Regions from separate parts of the Sporosarcina sp. P19 genome, predicted to be linked through region 1. Evidence: riboswitches for the same ligand, from Rfam matches in the RefSeq annotation. Region 1 holds a riboswitch; each other region holds the start of a gene.
The links. A riboswitch is a leader RNA that binds a small molecule or an ion and turns the genes downstream of it on or off. The one in region 1 is predicted to bind thiamine pyrophosphate.
Positions count from the first base shown of each region.

Region 1 (10,139 bases):
TTGATATGGATACAGGGAAATCGCTTTTCAGTGATAAAGTGAAGATCAAAACATTTTCAGTGAGGGAAGAAGAGGGGTACATTCTTCTATCTGCGAAAGGAAAGCAGGAGGATGTTGTAATTTCAGATGTTCAGCACGCATGTGAATAATGCATAAAAAATCATTCCGGTTATCAGCCGGAATGATTTTTTATTTTACTTTGTATAATGGCTCATGATTTCCCGGATGTAATTCATTGTGATGGCGGTAGCTTCTTCAGGGGTATAATTGGCGCGGTTATTAAGAAGAGTTGTCAGCATGCCTTTCCACATGAGGATGGTGATATCAACGATCGCATCTAGTTTTTCATCAGTCAGGTATCGTTTCTTTACTGCATCGGAAATCATCCCTTTGCTTCGCTTCGATAGATCATTTTCCATCACAAGCATTTTGATTTCCTCAGGCAGGTTCAACAGATCATTTGGATAAATTTTGTAGTACCGCTTCAATAACTCATTTGGTTCAGAACCTAAATCAGAAATGAAAATCATGTTATAAATTTGAGGATTGTTGAATGAATGTTTGCAGAAGCATTCCCAAGAAGAGAGGTATTTCTCAAAAGGCTCCTCCTCTTTATCCATGTACTTTGATAAGTCATCTACATACTCATCCAAGAACCGGAGTGAACCGAAGAAGATGAGATGATTAAGTTCTTCAAAATAATTATAGATTGTCGAACTAGTATACCCTGCTAATTCAGCGATCTTTCTAGCAGTAACATACTCTATGCCTTCTTCTTCGATGACTTGCTCAGTTGCTTCGATGAAAAACTCTAGCATCCGCTTCACTTTAATTTCTCGTTTCTTCATCATAGTACTAATACTCCTTCACTTTCCTTTAAATATGTAAATAGATAATTTGAACTGTAATAAGGTAGTGGTAGTGCAGTGGTTTATTTTCTGGTGTTTCTAATTATTCACCTCATATAACTATAGTGTAATAATACGGGGGAGAAATATCAAACTTTAGATGAATTATGATTCATATGGGGGGATTCAAAAAGAATAGTAGATCTTCACTAAATTATAACATAATTCCGACAGTTCGCTCTACATATTTATAGGGTTCTTCTAATCAAACAAGAAGTATATGATTCATTTGTCAACGGTTAAAAAGGATCCAGTCCACACACAAAATATTACTTCTATGACTGATCCTACAAACTAAAATATTTCTTCAGAATACCCTCTTCCAAGTCCTATCGGTCATTATGTGTGAATAAAATGGCAGGACAACATATTATAGGGGGGATTTTGTGAATTCGATTTTTCTATATATATTCTTGGGAGCATCCTTAGCCGCGCCAATCGGTCCTGTTAAAACTGTTCTGTTAAATACGGGAATTAAAAGAGGTTTTTTTCATGCTTGGGCTTTTAGTTTTGGTTCTGTGACCACGGATATTATGTATATATTCCTTGTGTACTTTGGAGTCGGACAATTTATTGATTCACCGTTAATTAAAATCATTCTCTGGTCGTTTGGGTGTTTTGTGCTGATGTATACAGGTATAGAAAACTTACTGACGTTGAACAAAGTTGAAATGAGTGTGAGATTGGGTAAACGAGTCAGACTAAGAACATCTATGATGACTGGCTTTTTGATGTCATTGTTGAATCCGCTTACTATTATTTTTTGGCTCGGTATATACGGTTCCATTTTGGCCAAAACAGCTGGTGGATCAACAGGGTACCAAATCATTATAAACAGTCTTGCGATTTTATTGGGTATAATGATCGTGGATTTGTTCATGGCCTTTTTGTCCAGTGGAGCACGCAAGTTCTTATCCTCAAGACTTTTGCTAATCGTTTCCATTATATCCTCTATATCTATGATCGGTTTTGGAATATACTTCGGTATTCAGGCTTATCAAGCGTTATTTTAACAACTCTTCACTAGGCTGTGTTTGCTTAATTTTTTACATAATCTCATGATTGTGCTAATAAAAAATATTAAAGTATAAAAAAAACTCGTTAGGAAACCATACCTCTAATTAGTAGAACAAAATATGATGAGGTGTGGTAATGGATAAAAGTGCGGACAAGGTTAGTGTATGGTGCATTGTTAGTCTGGCTTCAATTCCTCTTATTATGACGCTAGGGAATTCTATGCTCATACCCGTGCTTCCTTTATTGGAAGATAAAGTGGGGATTACATCGTTTCAATCGAGTATGATTATTACCAGTTACTCGGTGGCGGCTATTTTTCTTATCCCAGTAGCCGGATATTTATCAGACCGTTTCGGACGGAAAATGGTGATATTGCCAAGTTTAGTCTTTGCATTGATCGGAGGTCTGATTGCGGGATTTGCTTCGTGGAAGATGGATGACCCGTATATGATGATTATTATTGGTCGGGTATTACAAGGTATAGGAGCAGCCGGCGCCATGCCAATCGTGCTACCGCTTGTGGGTGACTTATATAAAGATGATGGTGAAAAAAGCAGTAAGTGTTTGGGAATTATTGAAACGTCAAACACGTTTGGAAAAGTATTAGCTCCTATCTTAGGTTCAGCATTTGCTGCTCTATTATGGTTCCTGCCATTCTTCTCTATTTCTGCACTCAGCGTCATTTCTTTTGTACTGATCTTCTTATTTGTTAAAGTCCCGAAAGAAAAAGATGAACCCGTAAAGTTTAAGGTGTTTATCAAGAACACTAAAAAGATATTTGCGTCAGAAGGTAAATGGTTGTATACCGTATTTTTAAATGGAGTTCTAGTCATGCTGGTTCTATTCAGTATGTTGTTTTTTTTATCGGAAAACCTGGAGAAAACACATGATATTGAGGGGATTAAGAAAGGATTCGTTTTGGCCATTCCGTTATTATTCCTATGTATTGCTTCCTTTTTATCGGGCCGAAAAATTAAAGGCGAACTGAAAACTATAAAAAGGGTCATGGTCATTTGCTTAATCGCCATGTCTGCCAGTGTCATTTTTGTTGGATTTACAAGCAAGAACTTGATCCTCTTGTTGATTGTGACTAGTATAGTCGGAATAGCCATAGGCGCATTATTGCCTGCATTGGATGCGATTATTACAGAAAATATTGAAAAAGAGCTACGAGGCACGGTGTCTTCTTTTTACAGTTCAGCCAGATTTATCGGTGTAGCCGCAGGCCCTCCGTTGATGTCAATTGCCATGAAAGATTTTCTGAACGGCAGTTATATCATTGCCACTGTACTGGGAGTCATTTTGACTTTTATGGTGTTTAAGTTCATTAATATCGAAGAAATTGAAGAATCCAATCAAAGAAACTGAAAAAGGACCCGACAGTAAAAAACTGTCAGGTTCTTTTCTATTTAGAGATATGTATGGAATGAAGTATTTATTTAGATTTTAAACTAAAAAGGATGAGGAAAATTCCTGTGAATAGACAAATCATTCTTACTAAAGATACTTTTTCAGTGAGGCCGTGTAATGCAATTCCTGTCGTTACAATTAATATAAATGGACCTACTAATGCAAGTAAAGAGTTAATATAAAACGCCTTTTCCAAGTCATTGAATTTAAACATGAGTGCAGCAGCTGTTATTTCTATACTTCCTGAAATAACTCGTAATAGAATAATGAAAAGCAGCGCCCTTTCTATCATGCAAACCACTTCCTCTGATTGTATTTATGCTCACTATATGCAGCACGTCCATGAGTTATTTAACCTCCATTATATATACTCGTTGCGTGTGAAATTCTATGTTTGACTGGAATAATTGAAGGTGTATCTCCACCGTGAATACATACATAAAAACAGCAGCTACACATAATATGAATAGGGAAGTAGATTGCAGGCTACTGAATATGGAAGTCTCTTTACACTTAATTGGCGTGTGAAGAGAATATCTACTGTCAGAGACCTCAATGGATAGGGAGGGAATGTATTGAAGAGTTTACAGGAAGAGATGTCATTTGAACTGCGTTTTTGGTTACAAATATTAGGCGATCATGCACGCTTCATTCACGATTCTTTAGCGCCGGATGAAGTGGCAAATATTAAGACAGCAAGTTATTATATACAGTTATTTGATGGCCTTCTTGCTAAAGCAAAGGGAGATCTGGATACACAATCTCTACGGACATTAGCGCAAGAAACTTTAAAAGCGAGTGAAGATATTCGCAAGTTTAAATTATTATTAATACAGCAGCATTTAGTCGGCAACATCAAAATTTCTCTGCCACCTTCCTTTATTAATCACATGGTGAATGAAGTAGAAGAGGCTATACGTATATTTACATGCTTTGCAAAAGGAGAGAAACCACCGACTGTACATCCTCTTCACCATGACTTGCTGTGGTTACTCGATGCGGCAGGGCATGCGGGCGCTCTTGATGCAAATTTAGACCGTGTGGAAGCCAAGCTCAAAAAGAAAAGTGAACGATTTACTAAAGAGTGGGAAGCATTTTATTTAAAAGCAATTGAGATGGCTGGTTATTTACGTACGAATATTATGAAATTCCCAGCGTTAACTAAATTCCATCAGGACATCAACTTAGAGATGACTATTTTTAAAGCATTTTTAAGAGAGTTGGAAGAGATGGATTTGAAGAAAGAAACGCTTGGGACCCTAACCCCTTTAATGGCAGATCACATGGCGCGTGAAGAAATATATTATTTAATGAAATTAGCTGAATCCACTGATATTCCATCACCAAAGGGAGATCCGACGAAATCGCGTGTTGAGTCTTGAATGGGAGGCGTAGGATGAGGTACCAGGTCCCCGCACGCAGGTAGCAGGAGTAATCGCTGCCACAACTGGGAACAATATAGGTATTGCAGGAGTGACTGGTCCGTATATTATGAAAATCCTTCCGATAAGAAAGCACTGTTCATCAGTCAAAGTGTTGAATCTTCTTACACAATAATAGAAGGTTATTTAATAAATACATGGATTAAGAAAGTTCTACCAGCACTTTTGGTTTGCAATAGTGCAGTATTTACAGTCCACCTTACGTTTCTAGTAAAAAGAGAGTTGAGAATATTTTAGTGTCGGGCTACGCTGTGTACGATACAATTCAGTCAATACACTACAATTGCATACAAAAAGAACCAAGTAGCCAATCACCTGGTCGGATGAATGGTTTGCCGTTGTATGATTATTCTCTTTGATGTCTTGTTATAAAATCACCTTGCATAAGCACCGATCCATAACTAATTTCAAATGACAAATTTCGGCTTGTATGTTATTCTGAAAAAAATGAATATTTCATCCGCTAGAGGTGCCTTTGAAAAAAGGCTGAGATCAAAGTGATTGACTTTGGGACTCTTGGAACCTGATCCAGCTCGTACTGGCGAAGGGAAGTGGCACTGCTTACATCACTTGTATGTTATGGACTGTATACATGAGGCGCTGCTTTCTTCTATGAAAGTGGCGTTTTTCATTTTCTAACAGGCTGATATAGATGTTCAATAGCATTAGTATTTAGGTCATCTATGAGGAGTGGAAATAATGAAGACATATGATCATATTGTTATTGGCGGAGGAGTAATAGGTTGTTCCATTGCCTATCGACTGGCCAAAGAAGGCTTAAGCGTAGCTGTATTTGATGCAGGCAAAGCCGGACAGGCCTCTATGGCAGCAGGAGGGATGCTTGGGGCGCAAAATGAGTTTGAGCAGGACAATCCGTTGTTGGGAATCGCACTGGAAAGCCGAGCGATGTTCCCCCAACTTCGTGATGAATTGCTGTCCGAAACGGGTATAGACATTGATTTACGAACAGCTGGCCTGATCAAAACGGCCGCGACAGAACAGGATCGTGACGAGCTGCACCGACAGTATCACTTTTTATCCGAAAAGGACCCATCCATTCAGTGGCTTGAGCCGGAAGAAGTGCCGGAGATCGAACCTTGTATGACGTCCCAAACTGCCGGTGCTATTTTTCTGGAAAAAGACCATCAAGTGAAAGCCCCCTTGCTCGCACAGGCCTTTTTGAAAGCAGCAATGCATGCCGGTGCCCATGTATATGAAGAAACAAAGGCTCTTCGTCTGCTGATTCAGCAAAACCGGATAGTGGGGGTTGATACTTCAATCGGCTCGCTTTATGCAACTCAAGTGACGATTGCAGCCGGTGCCTGGAGCAGCCATCTCTTAGCTGACACTGATTTTTCCTTGCCCGTCATTCCTGTGAAAGGTGAATGCTTGTCAATCCGGCTGGCCGGCCCTGCACCGGTCAAAACGGTATTTGCGGTAGACGGCTGTTATATTGTGCCGAAACGAAATAAGGAAATGCTCATCGGTGCAACGTCTATTCCCGGTTCCTTTGATACATCAGTAACGGCTCATGGCATTCTTTCGCTATTACAACGGGCTTCCCGCCTATTGCCTGTGCTTAGTGATGGAGTGATCCACCGAACATGGGTCGGTGTACGTCCCCAAGCCGCAGACCATCTGCCGGTCATGGGGTCTCATCCGTTCATCGACGGGCTGCATATATGTACCGGTCATTACCGAAACGGCATTTTGCTTAGCCCGATAACAGGTATACTGATGAAGGATTACATAAACGGCTGTCAGAAGACGCATGAGTTGCTTACTCCTTTTGCTTTAAGTGGCGCCAGGTTGAGTTACCAAGCCTAGGTTGCAGCATATAGTGGGTGGAAGTCCTATCGAGAATGAATTAGCCATTCACTCGTAGCGAGTCTTGGAGGATGTGAGGATCATACTGTGCTTGTGTTAAATGGGCGAAACGAATGCTATCATTGTTGTTGATTTGGACAGTTATCGCGGTAATTATGTTGTCGTTTGCGGTCCAGTGTAATTATTAGGAATCATTACACTACGTAAAGTATGTGCTACCTTAATACTTTTTTAATTCTCGCAGTTCAATATATGTAAAAATACAGCCGCCACTTTTAAAGTGGCGGCTGCATTTATTCATCAGTGTTTACGATGATGAAACAGACGGGACAGGCCTTTCAGAATGATCGCCAAGGCGAACAACACGATGATGATCACGATGATCACTGCAACGGCTAAAAGCAGCAGGTTAGCACCAACGACCGCCAATACAGCGGGCACAATTAAAAACAAGCCGAGCAAAGCATATCCGGCTAGAAGCCCGAAGAAGAAAAGCTGTTCTTTGCTTGCTTTTTCACATTTTGACATAAACTTCACCTCCTTGCTGTACTATATGTAACCTCCAGCAAGGCGAACTAATGCAATACACACGGTTGTTGTAAATAAAAGAGTATTTATATAGAAACGGTAGAAACGGTACCAGGTCCCCACACAACTCGAAACTATTCAGACAATTACAATTTGATAATACGTAAAACACCTTCTCTCTGTTTAAAACAAAGAGAAGGTGTTTTCGTATGGTATAGTGATTACTCCCAACGACCAGTAAGTACTTTTTGACGTGTATAGAAGTTCAGTCCATCTTTTCCATTGGCATGTAGATCACCATAGAAGGAATCTTTCCACCCAGAGAACGGGAAGAAGGCCATAGGTGCAGGTACGCCGATATTTAATCCGAGCATTCCTGCATCGATGTTTTCACGGAAGTTCCGTACATTTCCACCGTCTCTTGTGAAAATACAAGCACCGTTTGCGAACTTGGATTGATTCGATAATTCGATTGCTTCATCTAAGTTTTTCACACGGCTAATGGATAGAACAGGAGCGAAAATTTCGTCTTGCCAAATTTTCATCTCGCTCGTTACATGATCAAAGATGGTAGGGCCGACAAAGTATCCTTTTTCTTTAGCTGCGCTGTCTTGGCGGCCGTCGCGAACGAGTGTTGCGCCTTCTTTTTCACCTGTCGCGATGTATTGTTCTGTTCGTTCTTTATGAGTATCACGAATGACAGGTCCAAGGAAGATTCCTTCGTCCAAACCGTTTCCGATGGTGAGTTCATTCGCACGATTAAGTAAAGTTTCAACAAACTCATCTGCAATATCGTCTTCAACAGCGACGACTGAACATGCCATGCAACGTTCTCCGGCTGAACCGAATGCTGCGTTGATAATTTGAGTAGCGGCGTTGTCCAAGTTCGCATCTTTCAAGACGATGGAGTGATTTTTTGCTCCAGCTAGTGCTTGAACGCGTTTTAGATTATCCGTTCCGCGTTTGTAGACGTACTCTGCGACGGGCTGAGATCCTACGAAAGAAATGGCAGCAATTTTTTCGTGATCCAGAATACTATTTACTACGTCATGTGCTCCGTGCACAATATTGAAGACGCCTTTTGGTAAGCCGGCTTCTTCGAGTAGTTCAGCTAAGCGGTTTGCCAGCATCGGCGTACGCTCGGATGGCTTGAGTACAAATGTATTTCCTGTTGCAATTGCCATCGGGAACATCCAGCATGGCACCATCATCGGGAAGTTGAATGGTGTGATCCCGCCGATGACACCGATTGGGTAACGGTATGTTCCAGATTCCAAACCTGATGAGACGGATGGCAAGTTATCTCCCATCATCAAAGTAGGGGCTCCTGCGGCAAATTCTACACATTCAATTCCGCGAAGTACTTCGCCATGCGCTTCAGTAAAGTTTTTTCCGTTTTCGACTGTGATGATTCTAGCGAGCTCATCCCAGTGATCTACTAATAGCTGCTGATATTTGAATAGAATACGTGCGCGACGTGGGACGGGTACCTCTTTCCAAGTAATGAATGCTTCGCTTGCAGCTTGTACTGCCCGATCCAAATCTTCAGTAGTTGAGATCGGAACGTGTGCAACGACTTCTCCAGTGGCGGGATTATATACAGGCTCTGTTTGGTCTGTCGTAGCGGATACCCATTCACCGTTAATATAGTTTTGTACTGTCAATGTAGAATTTGTTGTCATATAGATGACCTCCTATTGTAATTACATATGATATTAAAATTGGTATTCATAGCATATTTGATATAGTTCTGCGATTTCCTCTTTTGAAGGCGTTTTAGGATTATTGCTTGGACTACCGCTATCGATCGCGTCTGTAGACATCTTGTTGAGAGCGCTTACAAATTCTTTGCGTGGGATTCCCCATTGTTCAAGATTCGGGATATCTAATGATTTACATAAGTCTTTCACGGATTGTACAGCAACTTCTGCCGCGTTTTCATCTGACAATTGTTTTGCTTCGGACGAGAATAATCGACCGATGTCTGCCAGTCTATCAATACATGCGTCTTTGCTATATTCCAGTATAGCAGGTAAAAGCATCGCGTTCGAGAAACCGTGCGGTACATCAAATAGGGCACCGATTGGTCGGGACATGCCATGGATTAAACAAACTGACGCATTGGAGAACGCACTTCCAGCTTGAAGGGCAGCGAGTGACATGCCTTCTCTAGCTTCAATGTTTTGACCGTCCGTGTATGCTTTATGCAAATTCTTTGAGATTAACTTGATTGCGGATAAGGCCATCATATCTGTCATCGGATGAGATTTTTTAGATATGTATGCTTCAATCGCGTGACTCAGTGCGTCTACGCCGGTCGCAGCTGTTACTTTTTGAGGAGAAGAGAGCGTCAGCAATGGATCGACGATGGCAACATTCGGCATGAAAGCGGGCTGTTTAATCATCATTTTCACTTTAGTTGCTGAGTTCGTGATGACAGTTACGTCTGTTGCTTCTGAACCGGTTCCTGCAGTAGTTGGTATCGCGATATGAGGTACAGGTGCTATTTGCGCAATTTTCTTCATGCCAACGTAATTCTCAATATTTCCGCCATTAGTCGCTACTACTGCAACCGCTTTCGCCGTGTCGATACAGCTTCCGCCCCCCAATGAAATAATCAAGTCGCAAGTTTCATCTTGAAATAATTGAAGTGCATCCTCTACATATTGATTAGTAGGCTCTGAAGCTACACCAAGGAATACTATGCTGACGACAGAATGATCAGATAATTTCCGCTGGCAATCTTCTACGTAACCGAGATTCTCCATAATTTGGTCGCTGATGATCAGTGCTTTTTTACCAAGAAGTACGGCTTTTTCACCTATCTGTGCAAAAGAATATTGCTGATAAAGAATTGTCGGCGGCATTTGAAACGTTTTGCAAGTTTCCATTCGGTCAGCTCCTTAAATTATAATACTTGTAATAGAGTAGTACGTTTAAAGCAGGAGTGAAAAAAGTGTAGCGACTAGGCTACATTTTTATTTATAAAGCGAGTCTTCCTAAAAAC
Region 1 is NZ_PDYR01000005.1:60,375-70,513, reverse strand. It holds gene CSV74_RS07435 (Rieske (2Fe-2S) protein) at 1-149, shown strand, start outside; gene CSV74_RS07430 (TetR family transcriptional regulator) at 195-851, opposite strand; gene CSV74_RS07425 (LysE family transporter) at 1,295-1,921, shown strand; gene CSV74_RS07420 (MFS transporter) at 2,061-3,293, shown strand; gene CSV74_RS07415 (YqhV family protein) at 3,361-3,627, opposite strand; gene CSV74_RS07410 (DUF2935 domain-containing protein) at 3,932-4,717, shown strand; TPP riboswitch at 5,233-5,344, shown strand; gene thiO (glycine oxidase ThiO) at 5,477-6,604, shown strand; gene CSV74_RS07400 (hypothetical protein) at 6,905-7,132, opposite strand; gene CSV74_RS07395 (CoA-acylating methylmalonate-semialdehyde dehydrogenase) at 7,354-8,814, opposite strand; gene CSV74_RS07390 (iron-containing alcohol dehydrogenase) at 8,848-10,023, opposite strand.

Region 2 (10,139 bases), on a different contig from region 1:
TAAAGGAATGCTTCCAAACGGTCCTCTAGGTCGTCAAACAATCAAGAAATTACACGTATTTGCTGGTCCAGAACATCAGCATGCAGCACAAAAACCAGAAGCTTTCGAGCTTCGCGGTTAATTAAGAGGAGGAAACCCACTTGGCACAAGTACAATATATCGGCACTGGCCGTCGTAAAAGTTCAGTAGCTCGTGTACGTCTAATTCCTGGCGAAGGCAAAATTGTCGTCAATAATCGTGACGTAGAAGACTACGTACCATTCGAAACACTTCGTGAAATCATTAAACAACCACTAGTTACAACGGAAACACTTGGAAGCTACGATATCCACGTTAACGTTAACGGTGGAGGTTACACAGGTCAAGCAGGTGCAATCCGTCACGGCGTTGCTCGTGCATTGCTTACTGTAGATCCTGATTTCCGTGCAGCACTTAAATCAGCAGGATTCCTAACACGTGATCCACGTATGAAGGAACGTAAGAAACCAGGTCTTCGCGGCGCTCGTCGTGCACCTCAGTTCTCAAAACGTTAATTTGTTTTTTCAAAAGTTCTTCTCATTATTTAATGAGAAGGGCTTTTTTTGTGTTTAGCTTGAGCAGTACTTTTCTAAGTAGATATCTCGCCAGCTCTTTATGTAAGCGGGAACACTTGAATCTTCGCCGAGAAACTGTACAATAAATTAGTAGCAGTAACTCCAATTCACTTTCTAAAAAGAAAGTAAACCACCCTTCATTCCCAGTTGTTTTAGCTAGTTGAGAGGCTCACGGATCACCCCCTGATATTATGAGTCTTTAACGAATCAACTGCGACTAGACCATTTATTAAACAACTCGTTACCTTATGATATGATTCGAATTTAGAGACAACTTGACCGAAAAACTATTTTGGCCGCTAACAATAGTTTATTTGTCGGCGAAGTGTTATGTGGACAACGTTTATGTTAACTTGCATTTGGGTAAACTGTGACAAGTTGGACCTCTCTATACACACACGCTTTATCAATGGAATTATATGAATGAATCAAAATATGTAAAGCAATCAAAAGAGGATAAAAAGTTAATATAATTTTTACACTTTATAGAATATTACATTTTTAATTGGAGAAGTGTATTACTGCAATATATTATTTATTTTAGGAGGTTGAACAATGCGATTACTACCGCGTGAAATTGATAAGTTAATGATCGTTGTTGCTGCAGACGTTGCCAGAAGACGGAGGGAACGAGGGCTTAAATTGAATCACCCTGAAGCAATGGCTCTTATTACATATGAGGTGATGGAAGGTGCCAGAGACGGGAAAACAGTTGCGGAACTTATGGCTTATGGTGCGACGATTTTAACTCGTGAAGATGTAATGGATGGGATTCCTGAAATGATTGATGACATTCAAGTAGAAGCAACATTCCCTGATGGGACGAAGTTAGTCACAGTGCATAACCCGATAAGATAGATTGTTTATGAATAGAAGGGAGACGTAACGATGATACCAGGCGAATACATTTTAAAAGATGAACCAATCATTTGTAATGAAGGTGCAGAAAATATACATGTACAAGTTATTAATCATGGGGACAGACCCATCCAAATTGGTTCCCATTATCATTTTTATGAAGTGAATCTTGCGTTAAAGTTTGATCGGGATGTGACGTATGGTAAACGTTTAAATATTCCTGCAGGCGCTGCTGTTCGTTTTGAGCCGGGCGATGAAAAAGAAGTACAGCTAATTGACTATGCTGGAGAAAGAGAAGTGTACGGATTTCACAATAAAGTAGACGGAGCATTGGAAGGCGGGAATACAAAATGAGTTTTAAAATGGATAGAGAGCAATATGCTCAAATGTACGGACCGACAACCGGAGACTCTGTCCGACTAGCAGATACAGATTTATTTATCCAAATCGAAAAAGACTACACGAAATATGGCGAAGAAGTTGTGTTCGGTGGCGGGAAAGTCATTCGCGATGGAATGGGCCAACACCCGTACATAACGCGCGAAGAAGATGAACGCGTACCTGATACAGTTATTACAAATGTTGTCGTGCTGGACTATACAGGAATATATAAAGCCGATCTAGCAATTCGAGACGGCAAAATTTCGGGTATCGGCAAAGCGGGTAATCCGCTTGTACAAGACAAAGTGGATATTATTATTGGAACGTCCACTGAAGTTATTTCGGGTGAAGGTAAAATCATTACTGCCGGTGCAATTGATACGCACGTGCACTTTATTAATCCGGCACAAGTAGATGTCGCACTTACTGCGGGAACGACAACACTAATCGGTGGTGGAGCTGGACCAGGAGATGGTTCTAGAGCCACGACTGCCACACCAGGTGCTTGGCATCTTCATTCCATGCTGAAGGCTTTGGATGGACAACCGATCAATATCGGATTAACAGGGAAAGGGCATGCAGCAGCAGGAGGCCCATTAGCTGAACAAATAATTGCCGGTGCGATTGGTTTGAAAGTTCATGAAGATTGGGGCGCGACACCGTCTGTTCTCGATCATGCATTACGCATTGCTGATGAATATGACGTGCAAGTCGCACTTCACGCGGATACATTAAACGAATCCGGATTTTTTGAAGATACGATCAAAGCCATTGATGGTCGCGGTATCCATATGTACCATACAGAGGGTGCAGGAGGCGGACATGCTCCGGATTTGATTAAATCGGCAGGCATGATGAACGTGTTGCCGGCTTCTACCAATCCGACATTGCCGTATACAATTAATACGATTGATGAGCATTTGGATATGGTGATGGTAGCGCATAACTTAAATCCTTCCGTGCCAGAAGATATCGCATTTGCAGATTCACGTATTCGCAATGAAACGATTGCAGCGGAAGATATTTTACAAGACCTAGGTGTCTTTAGTATGACAAGCTCAGATTCTCAGGCGATGGGCCGGATCGGAGAAGTTGCACTTCGCACATGGCAAGTAGCTCACAAAATGAAAAAACAGCTTGGAGTTATGGAGGGCGATAGTGAGTATTCGGATAATAATCGGGTAAAGCGCTATGTCGCTAAATATACGATTAATCCTGCTATTGCTCACGGCATATCGGAGTATATCGGTTCAATTGAAGTCGGGAAAATGGCCGACCTTGTCCTATGGGATCCAAAATTCTTTGGCGTTAAACCGGAAATGATATTGAAAAATGGAATGGCAGTCTTTAGCTTAATGGGAGATGCCAATGCGACGATCCCGACGCCACAACCAATGATTTATCGTCCGATGTATGCAACACTCGGTAAGGCATTGTCGCAAAGTTCTATTACATTTGTTTCCCAAATTGCATATGATCAAGGAATAAAAGAGAAGCTTGGACTTGAAAAAGTGGTACTGCCTGTTCGTAATATACGCAGTCTCACGAAAAAAGATATGAAATTAAATACAGCTACACCCCACATTGATGTAGATCCACAAACGTATGAAGTGAAAATTGACGGAAAACTTATAACGTGTGATCCGATTGACGTAGTACCTATGGGGCAACGCTATTTCTTATTCTGAGGTGAAGAAAATGATTGTAGAAGAAGTCTTAATGAACGTTAGAGATTTAGATCCAAGTAAGTATGAGAGCCTTCATAAAGAGAAAGTGTACTTAGAAAGTGCGCATTTAATGAAAAGGATCCAACGTGTGGAAACTGATCACGGGCGTGAAATTGGAATTCGATTAAAAAAACCGCGTGATTTGGAAGTGGGAGACATTCTTTTTATGGATGATAAGAATGTTATTTTGATTGACGTACTTTCTGACGATTTAATTATTATTAGCCCGCGCACGATGCTTGAAATGGGAACGATTGCTCATCAGCTCGGAAATCGTCATTTACCTGCGCAGTTTGAGGATGAGGACATGCTCGTTCAGTATGATTATTTAGTCGAGGAATTGCTACAAGAAATGGGTATTCCGTTCAAGCGTGAAGAACGAAAAGTTGCGAAGGCTTTCCGTCATATCGGACATAGCCATGACTAATAACGCACTGTCCTTGTTACAGCTATGCGATTCAAGTTTTCCGATCGGCTCTTTTAGCCAGTCATTTGGACTGGAAACGTATATCCAAAACGACAAGGTCACCGATGCCAATACGTTTTCTGAGTGGTTGAATGTCTATCTGCATGAACAGCTTGCTTATGCAGATGGCTTGGCCGTAAGACTCGTTTATGATGCGCTTGATGTGGATGATCTTGATAAGATTTGGGAATTGGATCGCATATTGACTGTACAGAATCTTGCCCGTGAATCACGTGATGGAACACAACGTATGGGTGACAGAATGTTAGACATTGCCGAATCCATTTACAAAATACCAGTGTTATCTATCTACGCGCAGAAAATTCGTGACAAACAAGCTTTCGGACATCCGGCTATTGTTTTTACAATGATCGGACATCACCTTCAAGTAGAAAAGACTACAACGATTTTATATTATTTATATTCGACGGTTGTTAGTCTCGTACAAAATGCCGTGCGGGCCATCCCGCTTGGACAAACTGCGGGACAGAAGATTATTTATACGTTTCAACAACAACTTCAGCAAACAACAGACAAAATTATGGAATTAGATCAAGAAGAGTTTGGAGTCGTATCGCCAGGACTCGAGCTTTCACAAATGCAGCACGAACGTGTTGGGATACGTATTTTTAGTTCGTAATGAACACAATGAAATTGAGAATAAGGATGTGCTTAGAATGGGACCAATTAAAATAGGTGTTGGTGGACCAGTTGGTGCAGGAAAAACTATGCTGGTCGAAAAGATTACACGCGCTTTAGAGGGCGAAGTAAGTATGGCTGTCATTACAAATGATATATATACGAAAGAAGATGCCAAGTTTTTAGTTGCCAACGGTATTCTTCCAGAAGACCGCATTGTCGGGGTGGAAACAGGAGGCTGTCCACATACGGCAATTCGGGAAGATGCATCGATGAACTTTGCGGCGATTAATGAATTGCAGGAAAAGCATCCCGACGTAGAGTTGATTTTTGTAGAGAGTGGCGGCGATAATCTAGCGGCTACATTCAGTCCGGAACTCGTAGACTTTTCCATTTATATAATTGACGTGGCGCAGGGTGAAAAAATCCCGCGCAAAGGCGGACAAGGAATGATTAAATCTGACTTGTTTATTATAAACAAAACAGATTTGGCGCCATATGTCGGGGCAAGTCTTGAAGTCATGGAGTCTGACACAAAAGTATTCCGAGGAAATAAGCCTTTCTTTTTCACTAATTTAAAAGACGATCAAGGGCTAGATGAAGTAGTAGAGTGGGTCAGGAAACATGCTTTGTTAAAAGGACTAGGACAAGATGTCTGAATGGACAGGCGTTCTTGACCTTGTCATGGAAAACCGCTTAGGACGCTCCGTGGCAAAAAGTGTCTACTTCCAGGGTGCATTTAAAGTGATGCGCCCTGTCTATTTCAATAAGAATAGTTATCCATGCTATTATTTATTAAATCCTGGCGGTGGCTATTTAGATGGAGATCGGTATCAAATGAAAGTCACGCTTGGTGAACGAGCGATGCTGACGTTGACGACCCAGTCGTCGACGAAAGTATATAGAACGCCCACCAAGCCAGTGTACCAAGAGACGATCTTTCATATGAAAAAAGACAGTTATCTAGAGTACTTGCCGGATGCACTTATTGCATACAAAGATGCCAGTTGTTATCAAAAAAACAGTATATACATGGAAAAAGGCGCAACATTGCTATATTCCGATATACTGACTCCCGGATGGTCGCCGGAAGGAGAAAAGTTCAGCTACGATATGCTCCGTTTGAAAACGGAGATTTATATGGAAAATCAACTTGTTGCCTTTGACCATATTAAACTTCATCCAGCATCTCAGCATATGAATGAGTTAGGTTTTATGGAAGGATACACACATTTAGGTTCCTTAATTGTCGTTGGAGAAAAGACAAGCGATGCTTTATTGGATCGATTGTATGAAACGATTCAACAAGAGGCTGGAGAATTTACATTTGGATTATCTAAACTTGCTGTTCCTGGCTTCACCATCCGTATATTAGCAAACTATACACAGGTCATAGAACGAATTATTTCAGTGTGCCATCACGTGATTAGCGACGAATGGTATCAAACAAAACCAAGTTTTTTAAGGAAGTACTAGACAGGGCCCGACAATTCTAAAGAGTTGTTGGGCTTTTCCTGTTAATTTTGCTGTTTATATATAAATTATTATATGATTAGTAGTTCGCGCATTGGAGTGTGTTCGAACAGCTTAGATACCAGTCCAATAAAATAGTTAGAGTGTCATTTCAAATGATTGAAACACAGAAATTAGGGTATCATTAAACATATGAGTAATAACACTTTATAGGCTGGAACCAGTCGTCAATCCAAGTGGAATTACAGGTGTTTTAGGTGTATAGGCTCAACATTCGTGCTTATTATGAATGTCTTTAAAAAGACCGTTACCCAAGTGTGAATTTGGCATGCTGACTTGTAATGAGCAAAGGGGCAATAGACTGAACGGCTTTTAATCTGGCCGTGAACATCATTTTTCCACTGAATTTTGCGTTTATAACAAGTGCCTTAGAACAGTGATTGGTTTGACAACAACTTATTGCTTAGATATATGTAAATTTTATTTATATTTGAAAAGGATCCTTATAAGTAAACTTGAACGATGGAAAAATCTAACTTTGTGCCAAATAGCTTGAATTAGTAGTGATGGATGAAGTAAGATGAATTATTCTATAAAAAAGAGACTTGTTACTATTTTTGGAGGTGTTTCCTGTGGTAGACGACTTTGAAGCGGAAAAAGTTTTTGAAGACAGGCAGTACGAGCGAATTCAGTTTAAGCTCATCATAGAAGGTCGTAATTATAAGGGTGACTATCATGATGGTGAAATCCAATGGCTTCATCCACATCCGAAGCAAGACGTCGGTGAAGAAGAGGTAATTGCCATAGAGAATAAAGTGTTGGAATTGTTATCTGAGCAAGGGATTCGAAATGAAGCAGATGATATTGAAATCGAACGTTCGATTAGCAGAAATCAAACTCGGCCACTTCAGTTATTTAAATTAAAGATCCAGGGTGAAGAGTTTAAAGGAACATTTATTAACGGTGAAATCGAATGGTTTCATCCTAAACCAAGACGTAAACTAAAAGAAGAGCGCGTGAAAAAAATAGAAGAAGATGTTCAGAAAAAGCTTAAAGAACATCTAGAATAAAGATTTGAAACTGCGTGACTCTCACTAAAAATAAACTTATTCGGTTAAATGCCATCAACTTGAGGACTGTTGCCATTCACTGTGTTGTATGTTGGGCCGTTTATAATCTTAATTCGTTTGACTTTTCTGACAAGATATGCCTATAATGGATATACAAATGAAATAGTTGTTACCGCTAGGGGTGCTCTGTGGAGCTGAGAGAAGCATATTGCTTTAACCCTTTAACTTGATCCGGTTCATACCGGCGTAAGGAAGTGGTGCAGATGTTACGTAGCTTATTTCTGGCTCTGTGATGTCTCTCCGCCACTTCTGGTCAAGAAGTGGTTTTTTCATTTACTACGTAAAAGGGGAGAGTATACATGAAGTTCACTGAGCGCTTATTAGAGAAGACATTACCAATTTGGAGACAGAATCATAGTCATCCATTTGTCCAAGAAATTGGAAATGGTACGTTGGATGAGGAGAAGTTTCGATTTTATATGGTGCAAGACTATTTGTATTTAATTGACTACGCGAAAGTGTTTGCTGTAGGCACGATGAAGGCTACCGATGTAGAGATGATGGGGAAATTTGCAGCGTTACTTAACGGTACACTAAACACGGAAATGGATCTACATCGTAAGTATGCAGCTCGCTTTGGTATTACAGAAGAAGAGCTAGAGAATGCCAAGCCGTCACCCATTGTCCTAGCGTATACGCACTATATGTTGCATGTTAGTCAAAACGGTTCTTTAGCGGAAGTAGTCGCTGCATTATTGCCGTGTGCGTGGAGCTACTGGGAGATCGGCAAAGAGCTTTCTGAGTTGCCAGGTGCGTTGGATCATCCGTTGTACGGTGACTGGATTCGCATGTATTCATCGGAAGACTTCGGGGAGTTGGCTACTTGGTGCTTAGACTTAATGGATGAAACAGCAAAAGGTAAGCCTGAATCGGAATTAGCGAAGTTAGAGGAGATTTTCCTTAATACGACTCGTTATGAGTATATGTTCTGGGACATGGCGTATACGAAACAAATGTGGCCTGGTGTGAAGGAAGAACAGACAATAAAAATTTAATATACAAGAGACATCTAACTATTTTAGTTGGATGTTTTTTTATTTAGAATTGAATGGTTATAATCAGCGCATGCTATTCTTAAAAGGAGGTGTGCGCCATCTTTGCGAAAATAGGCTTGGCACTTGGAGTTTTATTGACAAGTGGGTCGGGCACTAGTGATGCGCCAGTTGCTGCACTTAGTAAAGTGGAAGTACCGGCATACGCCAAATGGTCAAGGCTTGCTATCAAGCAAACGATGCTCAAGTATCCTCATGCAGATATCAAGGATTATTTGCATATCGCAACTGACTCAAAGAAAGTTACAAACACGGAAAAGTTCCAGCTTTGGTTAAAAGAGGAAGAACGGGAATTCGGTGTGCTAGTGACTGTCACCTATTCAGCAGAAACGGGTAAATTTATTCGCATCGATTTTCAAGAAATACCTATTAATTAAAACAACACCCCTATGCCATCTAACATGGCCTAGGGGAGTTGTTTTATTCGGGAGCTTTTTGATAAAAGAAAATGTAAGTCTTGATGTCGTTGGTGAACCACTTGTGTAGACATGCATCCGAATAGTTTAGGTGAATTGCAGACTTCTTATTTAATCGGAAAGTAAACCGCGTATCATTTCTTGCCCCGCGTCTTTCGGATAGGATCGGTATAGATGACCTGATAAGCGAACCGGATCTCCGAAAAAATACCGTTCATATTGTGTTTGTCTTGTGCCGAACGAACTCATCGTCAAATCCCAAGCCAAACGAAACAGTTGTACACGTTCTACCGCGGTTTTTGTAGCTCCTTGCAGGTACTTTGCGAGATCAGGTTGAATAGCCGAATGGAAATCCTTATCGGTGGGTAACGCAATCATTCCACTTGCTCCGATTAGCTGAATGATCTCACTGAAACGCGGGTAGACTTTCGGGAAAACATTGCTGGCTACTTGAAGTGGTATTGCACTTGGACACATATACCCCCATTGATCGAGTGCTGCATCAGCTTCCGATTTATCTCGCAGTGCTTTCATTGTTTCGAGTCCAATAATTATTTCAGACAGTTTTTCTTGAATGTGGAGATATTCCGCTATATTAATCGTTTGAACGAGCTGCTCTGCTAAATTCAGCATGAACTCCGTTTTGACGATCTGTCTCGTAATGACTTGATGTGTGGCGAATGGATGGAACGAACTCATGGAAAAAAACTCTGAAGCTACTTCGGCATTGTGATGAAAGAATACACGCTCCCATGGGACGAGAACATTATCGAAAACCACTACAGCATCCATCTCTTCAAACCTTGAACTCAGTGGGTAATTAAATGTGGAACTCCCTCCTACAAATGATTCTCTACAAAGAAAACGCAAACCTTCTGTTCCGGAGGGAATGGAAAAGGCGAAAGCTTCATCAGGATCCCCAAGAAATGAAGGCGTGCTAAATACCAATACTTCATCTGTCACGCCGCCCTGTGTTGCAAGTAGCTTAGCTCCTTTAATGATAAGTCCTTTCGATGTCTTACCTACAATCTTCGCAGAGACTGGTTCATCTGACATATTAAAGGCACTTTGAGATCGATTAGTCTGCGGTGTGATGAAGGTGTGAGTAAAAGATAGGTCCTCTTCTCGTGCTCGTTCATACAGCGCTTGAATATGTTCGGGAAAGCAGTTTTCCTTGCCGAGCAAGTGAGGCGAAGAAGAGGCAAAGCTCATGATTACCGTATTAAGGTAATCGGGACTTCTACCAAGTAAGCCGCAAGAAAGTCTTGCCCATTCTTCTGTCATGACTCTGCGATTCTGCAAATCTGTTTTGGTCTTAGGTTGTAAGTAAGAAATTCCAATTCGCTCATTTGTGACTGGCGAAACATATGTCATAAGAGATCTATGTGCAGGTGACAGTTGTAA
Region 2 is NZ_PDYR01000006.1:95,052-105,190, reverse strand. It holds gene rplM (50S ribosomal protein L13) at 1-121, shown strand, start outside; gene rpsI (30S ribosomal protein S9) at 141-533, shown strand; gene CSV74_RS08605 (urease subunit gamma) at 1,149-1,451, shown strand; gene CSV74_RS08600 (urease subunit beta) at 1,482-1,805, shown strand; gene ureC (urease subunit alpha) at 1,802-3,520, shown strand; gene ureE (urease accessory protein UreE) at 3,531-3,986, shown strand; gene CSV74_RS08585 (urease accessory protein UreF) at 3,979-4,665, shown strand; gene ureG (urease accessory protein UreG) at 4,703-5,323, shown strand; gene CSV74_RS08575 (urease accessory protein UreD) at 5,316-6,140, shown strand; gene CSV74_RS08570 (YheE family protein) at 6,770-7,207, shown strand; TPP riboswitch at 7,375-7,477, shown strand; gene tenA (thiaminase II) at 7,567-8,262, shown strand; gene CSV74_RS08560 (DUF3889 domain-containing protein) at 8,397-8,696, shown strand; gene hpaB (4-hydroxyphenylacetate 3-monooxygenase, oxygenase component) at 8,847-10,139, opposite strand, start outside.
Region 2: another riboswitch for thiamine pyrophosphate. It lies ahead of tenA (thiaminase II); the one in region 1 lies ahead of thiO (glycine oxidase ThiO).

Region 3 (10,139 bases), on a different contig from region 1:
TCTATTATTGAAGGACGTCGAATTTATGCGCCAGAATTAATCGACATGGCATTTGATATGAAAGAAGAAGAGAAGAATCCATTGACTGAGCGGGAAGTCCAGGTACTTAAACTGGTATCGGAAGGGAAGACTACGAAACAGATTGCGGCTGAACTGTTTTTGTCACCAGGTACTGTCCGTAATTATGTCTCCACGATACTGGATAAACTTGGTGTGCGTAATCGTATTGAGGCTATTACGTTATTCAATGAAAAAGGCTGGTTCGAATGACATCTACTCAGGCATACATTCATAACAGGGGAGTGATTGATTAGTGGATAAAATCACGCAAAGTGAGTGGCTTGTAAAGCTACCTTTATTACAAAGTGTGATCAAGAAAAAGGAAGTAATATGGTGTAACCCTCTCGTCGAACCGGTAGTAGCCGGTCTGTTGAAGACGAATCTATCAAAAGACGATATAGCAGACGCCAGCGATCGACTGGAGAGATTCGCTCCCTATTTGGCGAAAGTCTTTCCGGACACGGATAAAGGTATCATAGAATCCCCATTGACACCGATTCCAAAGATGAAGCAAGAACTTGAAACAGTGTATGCTGTCAATATTCCAGGCAGGCTTTTATTAAAACAGGATAATGCGTTGCCAATCTCCGGTTCAATCAAAGCGCGCGGAGGTATTTATGAAGTGTTGAAGCATGCAGAGACACTTGCGATAAATAGCCAGTTGCTAGATTACGCAAAAGACTACAGCCAATTCGATACACCGGCATTCCGTGAGTTGTTTGCGAAGCACAAAATCGCAGTAGGCTCGACGGGGAATCTGGGATTGAGTATTGGCATTATGAGTGCGAAACTTGGCTTCGATGTAACGGTGCATATGTCAGCTGACGCCAAACAATGGAAAAAGGATTTACTGCGCTCAAAAGGCGTACATGTAGTGGAGTATATCGATGATTACAGTAAGGCAGTAGAAGAAGGCCGGCGTCAGGCAGAGGCTGATCCGTCTTGTCATTTTGTGGACGATGAAAACTCTACGGATTTATTCATGGGGTATGCAGTGGCAGGGGAACGTGTTGCAGCGCAATTGAAAGAGCAGAATATTACTGTCGATGAAGCGCATCCATTATTCGTCTATTTACCTTGCGGCGTAGGCGGCGGACCAGGCGGCGTGGCATTCGGATTAAAACTGGCATTAGGCGATCATGTACATTGCTTCTTCGCTGAGCCGACACACTCACCGTGCATGATGATTGGAATGATGACAGGAATGCATGACCAAGTCTCGGTTGCAGACTTTGGCCTGGATAATAAAACTGCGGCTGATGGTTTAGCAGTCGGTACAGCTTCTGCATTTGTCGGAAAAACGATGGAACCTTTCCTGACAGGATGCTATACGGTAGAAGATCAGACATTATTCACGCTATTGAAAGAGCTGGCCGACAGTGAGGACATCTGGCTGGAACCTTCAGCACTTGCTGGTATGATAGGGCCTGTCCATGGGATTAAGTCTAAATTGCCGTTTGCTGACTTTAAAGACGCGACGCATCTCGTATGGGGAACGGGTGGAAATATGGTGCCTGAAGACGAAATGAAGGGCTATTATAATCATATGAGGAAATAATACCCACTATTTCCCGGGAAATCGACAAAAGATCCGTAGAGAATAATCTCTGCGGATTTTACAATTTAGAGCGTATGATCTGGAAGTGGGAAGACATCATTGATTGACGTTCCAGAGTGCAAATCTGACCTTAATACTGATGCCCACCACATCGTTTTACATCATGGTCTTACTGTAAATCTTTAAAAATCTTCAATTTCAAAAGTCTTGGAGCCAACAATAGGCCGATAATTGTTCCACTCACTGTCGATACAAGAAAAGGGGGGAGGAAGAAGAAAGCGGTTACGGTCGTGCCCATCAAAATTTTTGCATAAGGCACTGCAAACAAAGGCGCTATCAAACCAGTACCGATTATCTCCCCAATGCCTGCACACCAATTTCTTTTGAAACGCTGATAGAATACGCCGGCAAAAAATGCACCGATCATCCCGCCTGGAAATGCGAGCAGTGAGCCGGTTCCTGTTAGTACACGTACGAGTCCTGTCATAAACGCTACTATGACGGCGGCGCCCGGACCCATTACAATCGCTACTATGACATTCACAGCATGCTGTATGGGGTATGCTCTGGCGATACCAGCAGGAAATGAAACGAATGCAGAGCCGGCAACTGCAATTGCGACAAACATTGTCATGAACATCATTTTACGTGTATTCATACGGACCTCTTTCATTACAACAAGGAGTGAATGGTTTTTGATAAATCACTTGCCGCATACTGTGGATCTTTAGCCGATGCGATAGCGGAAACAACGGCTACACCGTCTGCTCCCGCTTGGATAATGGAGCCAGTAGTAGCCAGTGTAATACCACCTATAGCAACTATTGGCATATCAGGGAATGCAGTGTGAATTTCTTTTACCAGAGTGGTACCTACAACGGCTGAAGCATCCAGTTTGGTTGAAGTCGGATAGATAGGCCCTAGTCCTACATAATCCGCCCCAATGGATTGTGCGAGTTGTACTTCTTGTGCGTTGTGAGTCGAAACTCCGAGCCATTTATCCGGACCAATTCGCTGCCGCACGCTGTCTGCCTGTTCGTCATCTTGTCCTACATGAACTCCGTCTGCATTAATTGCTAATGCCAGATCCACATCGTCATTGATGATGAAAGGAACGCGATACAGTCTGCAGAGCGCCTGACACTTTTTGGCGAATCCGAGCAAAGCGTCGCCTTCAAGTGCGTTCGATCCTTTCTCACGCAATTGAAAACATGTGATACCACCGCGAAGAGCTGCCTCTACTATTGCTAATGGATCCTGACTTCCTGAGTTTGGCGTGCCCATTACAAAATATAAGCGTAATGCTTTCTTTACTTCCATATTTCGCATCAATGCATCTCCTTTTTCAGCTGACCATATGCCCAGTGATTTGTCGGTCCGTGTCCTGAACCGATCTTCAAGCCGTTTTCAATCGCAGCCTGTATGAATTGCTTCGCTTCGGCAACTGCATCCGGAATGGAATAGCCTTTTGCCAGGAAACTGGTCAGTGCAGCCGCAAATGTGCATCCAGTTCCATGTGTGTCTTTAGTTTGGATCCAAGGTGTTGTCACGGTGAATGACTGACCTTCTGCATCGGCATAATAATCCTTTGCATCCAGTACATCGCTACGGTGACCGCCTTTCATCACGACAGCTTTCGCTCCCATCTTAATAAAAGCAGTTGCAGCTTGCTGAATGTCTTCGTCTGTCTGTATTTTCATTCCGGTCAGCACTTCCGCTTCAGGAATATTTGGTGTCACAATCGTCGCCAGCGGTAGTAAGTGTTCCTTCAGTGCTTGAATCGCCTGCTGTTGCAATAAAGATTGTCCACCCTTTGCAATCATGACAGGGTCAATGACTAAAGGAATTGGGGGGTATTCTTTTAATAGCGCAGCTACTTCAGTAATAATATCAGCCGAAAACAGCATTCCGGTTTTACATGCTTTTACATCAAAATCATCAAGCACAGCCCGTATTTGTGTTATGACCCCGTCGGTCTGTATTGGATAAACACCGTGAACACCGTGCGTGTTCTGAGCAGTCACTGCAGTTAGTGCAGAAGTTCCAAATACGCCTAGCTCCTGAAACGTCTTTAAGTCAGCCTGAATTCCTGCACCTCCTCCGCTATCCGAACCAGCAATGGTCAATGCTACTTGTACTGTCAATTAAAAAACCTCCTGTCTATTATGCTGAAAATGTTTTTGATTCGCGATCCAATGTATGTAATGTATTTAAGAAGTTCACAGCAAAGTCTCCGGGGCCACTTGAAGTTTTTGCTGTTTGTTCACCAGCTCGTTTATAAAATGAAAGTGCGTCTGCCACAGCTTCTAGCGGACGTTCCATTCCTACGGCAAGAAAAGCACCTGTAACAGAGCTGAGTAAACATCCCATACCTGTAATGGTAGTCATCATGGGGTGACCGCCTGTAATAGATAGTTTAGAATGTCCGTCCGTAACAATATCGACTTCACCTGAAACTGCTACCAGACAGTTGTACTTGCGTGCAGTCTTTTTTGCTATATCCTCGATGTCTGCTGAACCTTCTCCTGCATCGACACCCTTCGCGGCCCAGGGTATATCTGCAATCGCAGCTAGTTCGCCTGTATTACAGCGAATCAGTGTGATATCTACTTCGTCCAGTACTTTTAGGACGCTAGCTTTACGAAAAGGTGTGGCACCTGCACCAACAGGGTCTAGTACGACAGGTTTTCCTGCTGCGCGGGCACTGTTTCCCGCTAAAATCATTGCATCCACTGTCTGTTGTTTTAACGTACCGATATTTAAAATACTACAATCTGCAATTCTTGCGATATCTTCTGCTTCTTCTACTGCATCCGCCATAACGGGAGAAGCACCTAGTGCAAGTAAGCCATTTGCTTGGAAATTCGCGACTACAAAATTTGTGATGCAATGAACGAGCGGTTGCCTTTGACGAAGTTGTTGAATAAGTTGCATGTTTCTCTTCCTCCCATTAAAGGTATATATACAAAAAGCCCATGCATAGATGGGCGGTTGGGTATAAAAACTACCCACTTTCCTCCGCTAGTATGTACTAGATCAGGTTCAAAGGGTTTGCATAATTGCATCTCAGCCAAAAAGAAGGCACCCCTAGTGGTGGAATGTATCAGACGAGCTCATTATATCATATACATGAAAAAGGTTGAAATAATACTGGTATAACGAGGTGGAAGTAAGTGAAAATGAGAGATTGCGCATAGAAGAACAGGTATAACTATATGCTGAATGTTACATAATTATCTGAAGGCGTATAACTGTTTCAGATGAAATAGATAAAAGGGAGCAGATCGCAAATGGAGAAATTATTCGAAATTCAACAGATGGATCATTCGTTGGGTGATATAACGTTTACATGGAGTGATATAGGTGGTTATTACCGTGTCTATAAAGATGATCGGCAAGTATACGAAGGGACAGCCCCGAAGTTTACGGACGGGGAGCTGGATCCGTCACATCCCTTCCAATATACAGTGGAACGAGTGGAAGAAGGACGAGTTCAAAATGTAATTGTTATCCAAACATCAGCCCTGACAGAAGTACAGAAAGATGAACATCCTTTACAACGCTTAGTAATTACAACGATTGCTGCTTCATCGCAAATTGCATTGTCATGGGAGTGGATTAAGGATGTGGAGAAGTTCGATATTTACCGTAACGGTCAATACCTCGAGACAATTACTGATAATCGTTTTATTGATCGGCAGACGGATTCTTCGGAGCCGGTGGTATACAGTGTTTCGGCAACGCGCCCGTTGATTGACAGCAATCAGAAAATGAATGTCAGTAAATCGATTGCATCTAAAGTGTATGAAGTGATTATGCCCCCAGATCCTGACAATAAACCAACAGAAGAAGTTTATACTTTTTCCGTCCGTGTTAAGCAACGGGATCGATTACTAAAACCGGTGGCTGACAGGGAAAAAATAAATGAAGTGAAGCAATGGAAGTTCCGCTATACAACATTTTTAAAGGAAGATATCATAAAAAATCCGAATCTCTTTTCACCGATCCCATACTTTACAGGGGATGATCGGGACTTCAATCCAGAAGGAAAAAGCTTCCGCACCCGTGTCGATATAGAAGGAAAGTTTATTGGAGGAGACAGCGCACTGCAATTTACGAAAGCAACTGGACCCTCAATTGGATTGAATTATATGAAACGGTATAAACGTCATGACCATGCTTCTGTAGACGGTATAGAAATCGAGAGGTTGGAAGGAAGCTCGACCGAAGTACATTTTGCAATCAACCATGACGTGGGCAATCCACTAACCGCTTCACCGCCTATTCATTATGAAGTGAAAGCCCATTTGGATCAGCAAGGGAATCTAGACCTGGTTGGCTATCATAATGATGCGCCTCACCATGAAATTTATTTAGCACTTGATGACGAGGATTGGCGCTCCGTGCATCGTACTGAAAGTGAAGGGTTGGCGTATTTGTCGGGTGTGCTCGGAGATAATTATTGGCGTTATATGACGTGTAATTAACAATGAACGGCCGCAATCCATAGTAGATTGCGGCCGTTCATTTAACTATGCCATTCTATTTGATCGTTTCTTGAAAACCCTTTTCTATCAAATGTTTCCGTTCGGACTTTTTGTAGATAGATAAAGAGAAAGATAAAGGGGAATAAAGCAAGAAACGCAATTATTGACTGATATCCAACCATCTCTTTGAGCACCCTCCAGCAGTGAAGAGATAATTGTTACATGATTTTTCAGTCCAATAACCGTCATGGATAAAAGTATGACTTGCGGGACGCTGATAGAGCTCTTTTGATTCATAAAAACCCCTTTCCACTAAAGTACTTTCTCTTAGCATTACCTAAAATGTGCAGTTTAATAATCTTTATCATGAATTAAAGTAGAACGGTAATATTGGACTCTATGAATCGATTGATTTATAATAGCATTTGGTTGAAAGCGCTTACTAAATAGTTTAGAATAAAAGGTAGCTTATGAAAGCGTACAAATCAGGAATAAAGTGAAACTACGTTTCGTATAATAGCTTTGCGTGCATAATGATTGCGCTGAGATACAAGCAAAATAATGAGAACAGGGAGTGTGACGCAGTATGGTACAAGCTTCAGAAAATCTAGTTTACGCAAATCCAAATACAGAAGGTTCCAAGGTTCAGTTCAAAGAACGCTATGATAACTTCATCGGTGGCAAGTGGACGGCACCCGTAAAAGGCCAGTATTTCGATAATTCAACGCCAGTTACAGGTAAGGTATTTACCCAGGTGGCGAGATCTACGGAAGAAGACATAGAATTGGCTCTGGATGCAGCTCATGCAGCAAAAGATGCATGGGGAAAAACATCAGTCACTGAACGTTCAAATATTTTGCTGAAGATTGCCGATCGTATTGAAGAGAATTTAGAAATGCTAGCTGTAGCTGAAACATGGGATAATGGTAAAGCTGTCCGTGAAACATTGAACGCCGATCTTCCGCTTGCAGTAGATCATTTCAGATACTTTGCTTCTGCAATTCGTGCGCAAGAAGGTGGAGTTAGCCAAATCGATAACGACACAGTAGCCTACCACTTCCATGAACCATTAGGGGTTGTAGGTCAGATTATTCCTTGGAATTTCCCGATACTGATGGCAGTATGGAAACTTGCTCCGGCATTGGCTGCAGGTAACTGTATCGTGTTAAAACCAGCTGAGCAAACACCTGCATCTATTTTGGTATTGGTTGAATTAATCGAAGACTTACTGCCAGCAGGTGTTCTGAACGTAGTCAACGGTTTCGGACTGGAAGCAGGAAAACCACTAGCATCCAATCCGCGCATTAATAAGATTGCCTTCACGGGGGAGACGACAACAGGTCGTCTGATCATGCAGTATGCTTCTCAAAACTTGATTCCGGTTACATTGGAACTGGGCGGGAAATCCCCGAACATTTTCTTTGAAGATGTAATGGCGGAAGATGATGCATTCCTTGATAAAGCAGTTGAAGGTTTTGTTATGTTCGCATTAAACCAAGGAGAGGTCTGTACATGTCCGTCCCGTGCATTAATTCAGGAATCCATTTACGATAAGTTCATGGAACGCGCACTGGAGCGTGTTAAAGCGATTAAGACAGGAAATCCATTGGATCCAACGGTCATGATGGGTGCTCAGGCATCTACTGAGCAACTAGAGAAAATTCTTTCCTACTTGGATATCGGAAAACAAGAAGGCGCAGAGTGTCTGACGGGTGGAGAGCAGAACAAACTTGAAGGTGATCTTGCAGAGGGTTATTATGTGAAGCCAACTGTATTTAAAGGACATAATAAAATGAGGATCTTCCAAGAAGAGATCTTTGGTCCTGTAGTAGCAGTTACGACATTTAAAGACAAAGAAGAAGCGCTAGAAATTGCAAACGACACATTATATGGGTTGGGTTCAGGTGTATGGACGCGTGATATGAATACGGCGTACCGCTTCGGTCGCGGAATTCAGGCAGGGCGTGTATGGACGAACTGCTATCATGCATATCCTGCACATTCTGCTTTCGGTGGCTACAAAGCTTCGGGTATCGGACGTGAAAACCACTTGCAAATGCTGGCACATTATCAGCAGACAAAGAACATGCTAGTTAGCTATGACGAAAGCAAACAAGGATTCTTTTGATCGAATCTGTCTGGAGGATCCAAAGTGAATGGGGGAATTCCTATGCCAGATCGAGTAGTCGCAACAGAAGAAGCGTTGGCCCTTATAGAGTTGTTAAAAGATAAGCACGGTCTTTTGATGTTTCATCAGTCCGGCGGTTGCTGTGATGGATCTTCTCCGATGTGTTACGAAGATGGAGATCTAATTATTGGCAATCAAGATGTATTGCTTGGGCATATCGGCGGCATGCCGTTCTATATGATGAAAAGTCAGTTTGAGTATTGGAAGCACACGCAGTTAATCATTGACGTGGTAGATGGACGTGGTGGAATGTTTTCGCTCGAAGGAGTAGAAGGGAAACGTTTCTTAACCAGATCCCGTGCTTTCACTGACGAAGAATATAAGGAATTAACTTCATGAAAAAAGCCTTCCGTAAATAGGGAGGCTGGGACTGAAAGCAGCTCCAGAAACATGGGAGCTTGTTTTCAGTCTTTTTATCATACTTGGATATATAGTTAAAATCTTTACGAGATAAAACGTTTACGTTCTTCAGGTGAAGGTAACATGCAGGATAACTCCTTTTTGCCAAACCATTTATATCGGTTCTTTGCAATATAGTCGTAGGCGATATCGCGGATTGCTGGTGGGATGATTACGAATAGAAATGCCAAGTGCCATAAACCATCCAGTTTTTTTGCGATACGTAAAGCTGCGCCTGACTTTGTATAGGCTTTTTCATTTTCTATCAATACTAAGCTATCTACGTTATCGGGAATTTGATAGTCTTTACGAAATTTTCTACCCACATCATCTTGTAAGGAAGCGAATGAAAAGTGTTTGTACGGGTCACGTTTAATAATAAATTGCACGCTTGCGTCACAGAAATTACATTCGCCATCAAATAGTATAATTCTATTTCGTTCCATATTTATTCTCTCCTTCGAAAATAGGTGATATCGTACTATACCCACATAGCGTTAACTTCACTCATCCTCAATAAACAGAAGAATTTAATTGATTCAGTAATTCGCATAAAATAGAAGGTGATTAGGTGGTTCAGTCTTGTGTATTATATTAAGAAAAAAGGGTGAAAAAGGATGGAACGTCAATACATTCATCCAGCTGAGCTGAGTTGCGTTGTGACTCTGACTTTTTACGCTCTGAGAATATGGTAGGCAAAGGTTCTCTGATCCGCAACGCATCAACTGAGCGTGAAAGTATTGTAAGGAAGCTGGAATCGATTGAAAATAGTCTAGGGTATGAGAAGCCTTCTATACCTAGACGTTGTGAATTCTAACTAGACTATCCTAAATACAGCAATGTTCTTTATCTAAGTGGATATGGAACATTGCTTTTTATTTTTTACTATCCTATGGCGGTAGCCCGTAACAAATTGGTTAGCTCGCATGTAATAGGGTATAAGGAGGTGGAGAAATGAATCAAGGACATTGTGGAATGTCAGGCGGACATCATCAGCAAGGGTGGGGACACCAACAACAACAACATCATCATCATCATGGAATGCATGGTCAGCAAGGTATGCCAGGCGGACAGCAGCAAGGTTTCCAACCCGTGTTTTGCCCGCCACAGTACCGCTTTAACGATTGCTTCACTAAACAGGAAATGCCATTTATTCATCCGATCGTGAATGTGAATCGACACCACGTAGTCGGTGTGCCACAGCACTACTATACAGAAACTACTGAAAACGTTATGGGCTCTACTATTATGCCAGGAAGAGGACCGGGAATGGGACCAGGATTTGGACCAGGCCAGGGAGGCATGTGGGGTGGAGGAGGCTGTCACCGCCGCAGAAGATGCCGTTAATCCGTTTTCATTATGAAAAATCCGCTATCTCTGAAATACTAGAGATAGCGGATTTTGTTTATTTCTCCAACGCCTGTCGAGTCTACACGGCGCTTTCAGC
Region 3 is NZ_PDYR01000006.1:163,457-173,595, reverse strand. It holds gene CSV74_RS09005 (response regulator transcription factor) at 1-270, shown strand, start outside; gene CSV74_RS09000 (D-serine ammonia-lyase) at 314-1,618, shown strand; gene thiW (energy coupling factor transporter S component ThiW) at 1,788-2,276, opposite strand; gene thiE (thiamine phosphate synthase) at 2,291-2,947, opposite strand; gene thiD (bifunctional hydroxymethylpyrimidine kinase/phosphomethylpyrimidine kinase) at 2,947-3,762, opposite strand; gene thiM (hydroxyethylthiazole kinase) at 3,782-4,552, opposite strand; TPP riboswitch at 4,615-4,717, opposite strand; gene CSV74_RS08975 (DUF3238 domain-containing protein) at 4,909-6,105, shown strand; gene adh (aldehyde dehydrogenase) at 6,692-8,233, shown strand; gene CSV74_RS08965 (DUF779 domain-containing protein) at 8,276-8,632, shown strand; gene CSV74_RS08960 (thiol-disulfide oxidoreductase DCC family protein) at 8,737-9,138, opposite strand; gene CSV74_RS08955 (hypothetical protein) at 9,647-10,039, shown strand.
Region 3: another riboswitch for thiamine pyrophosphate. It lies ahead of thiM (hydroxyethylthiazole kinase); the one in region 1 lies ahead of thiO (glycine oxidase ThiO).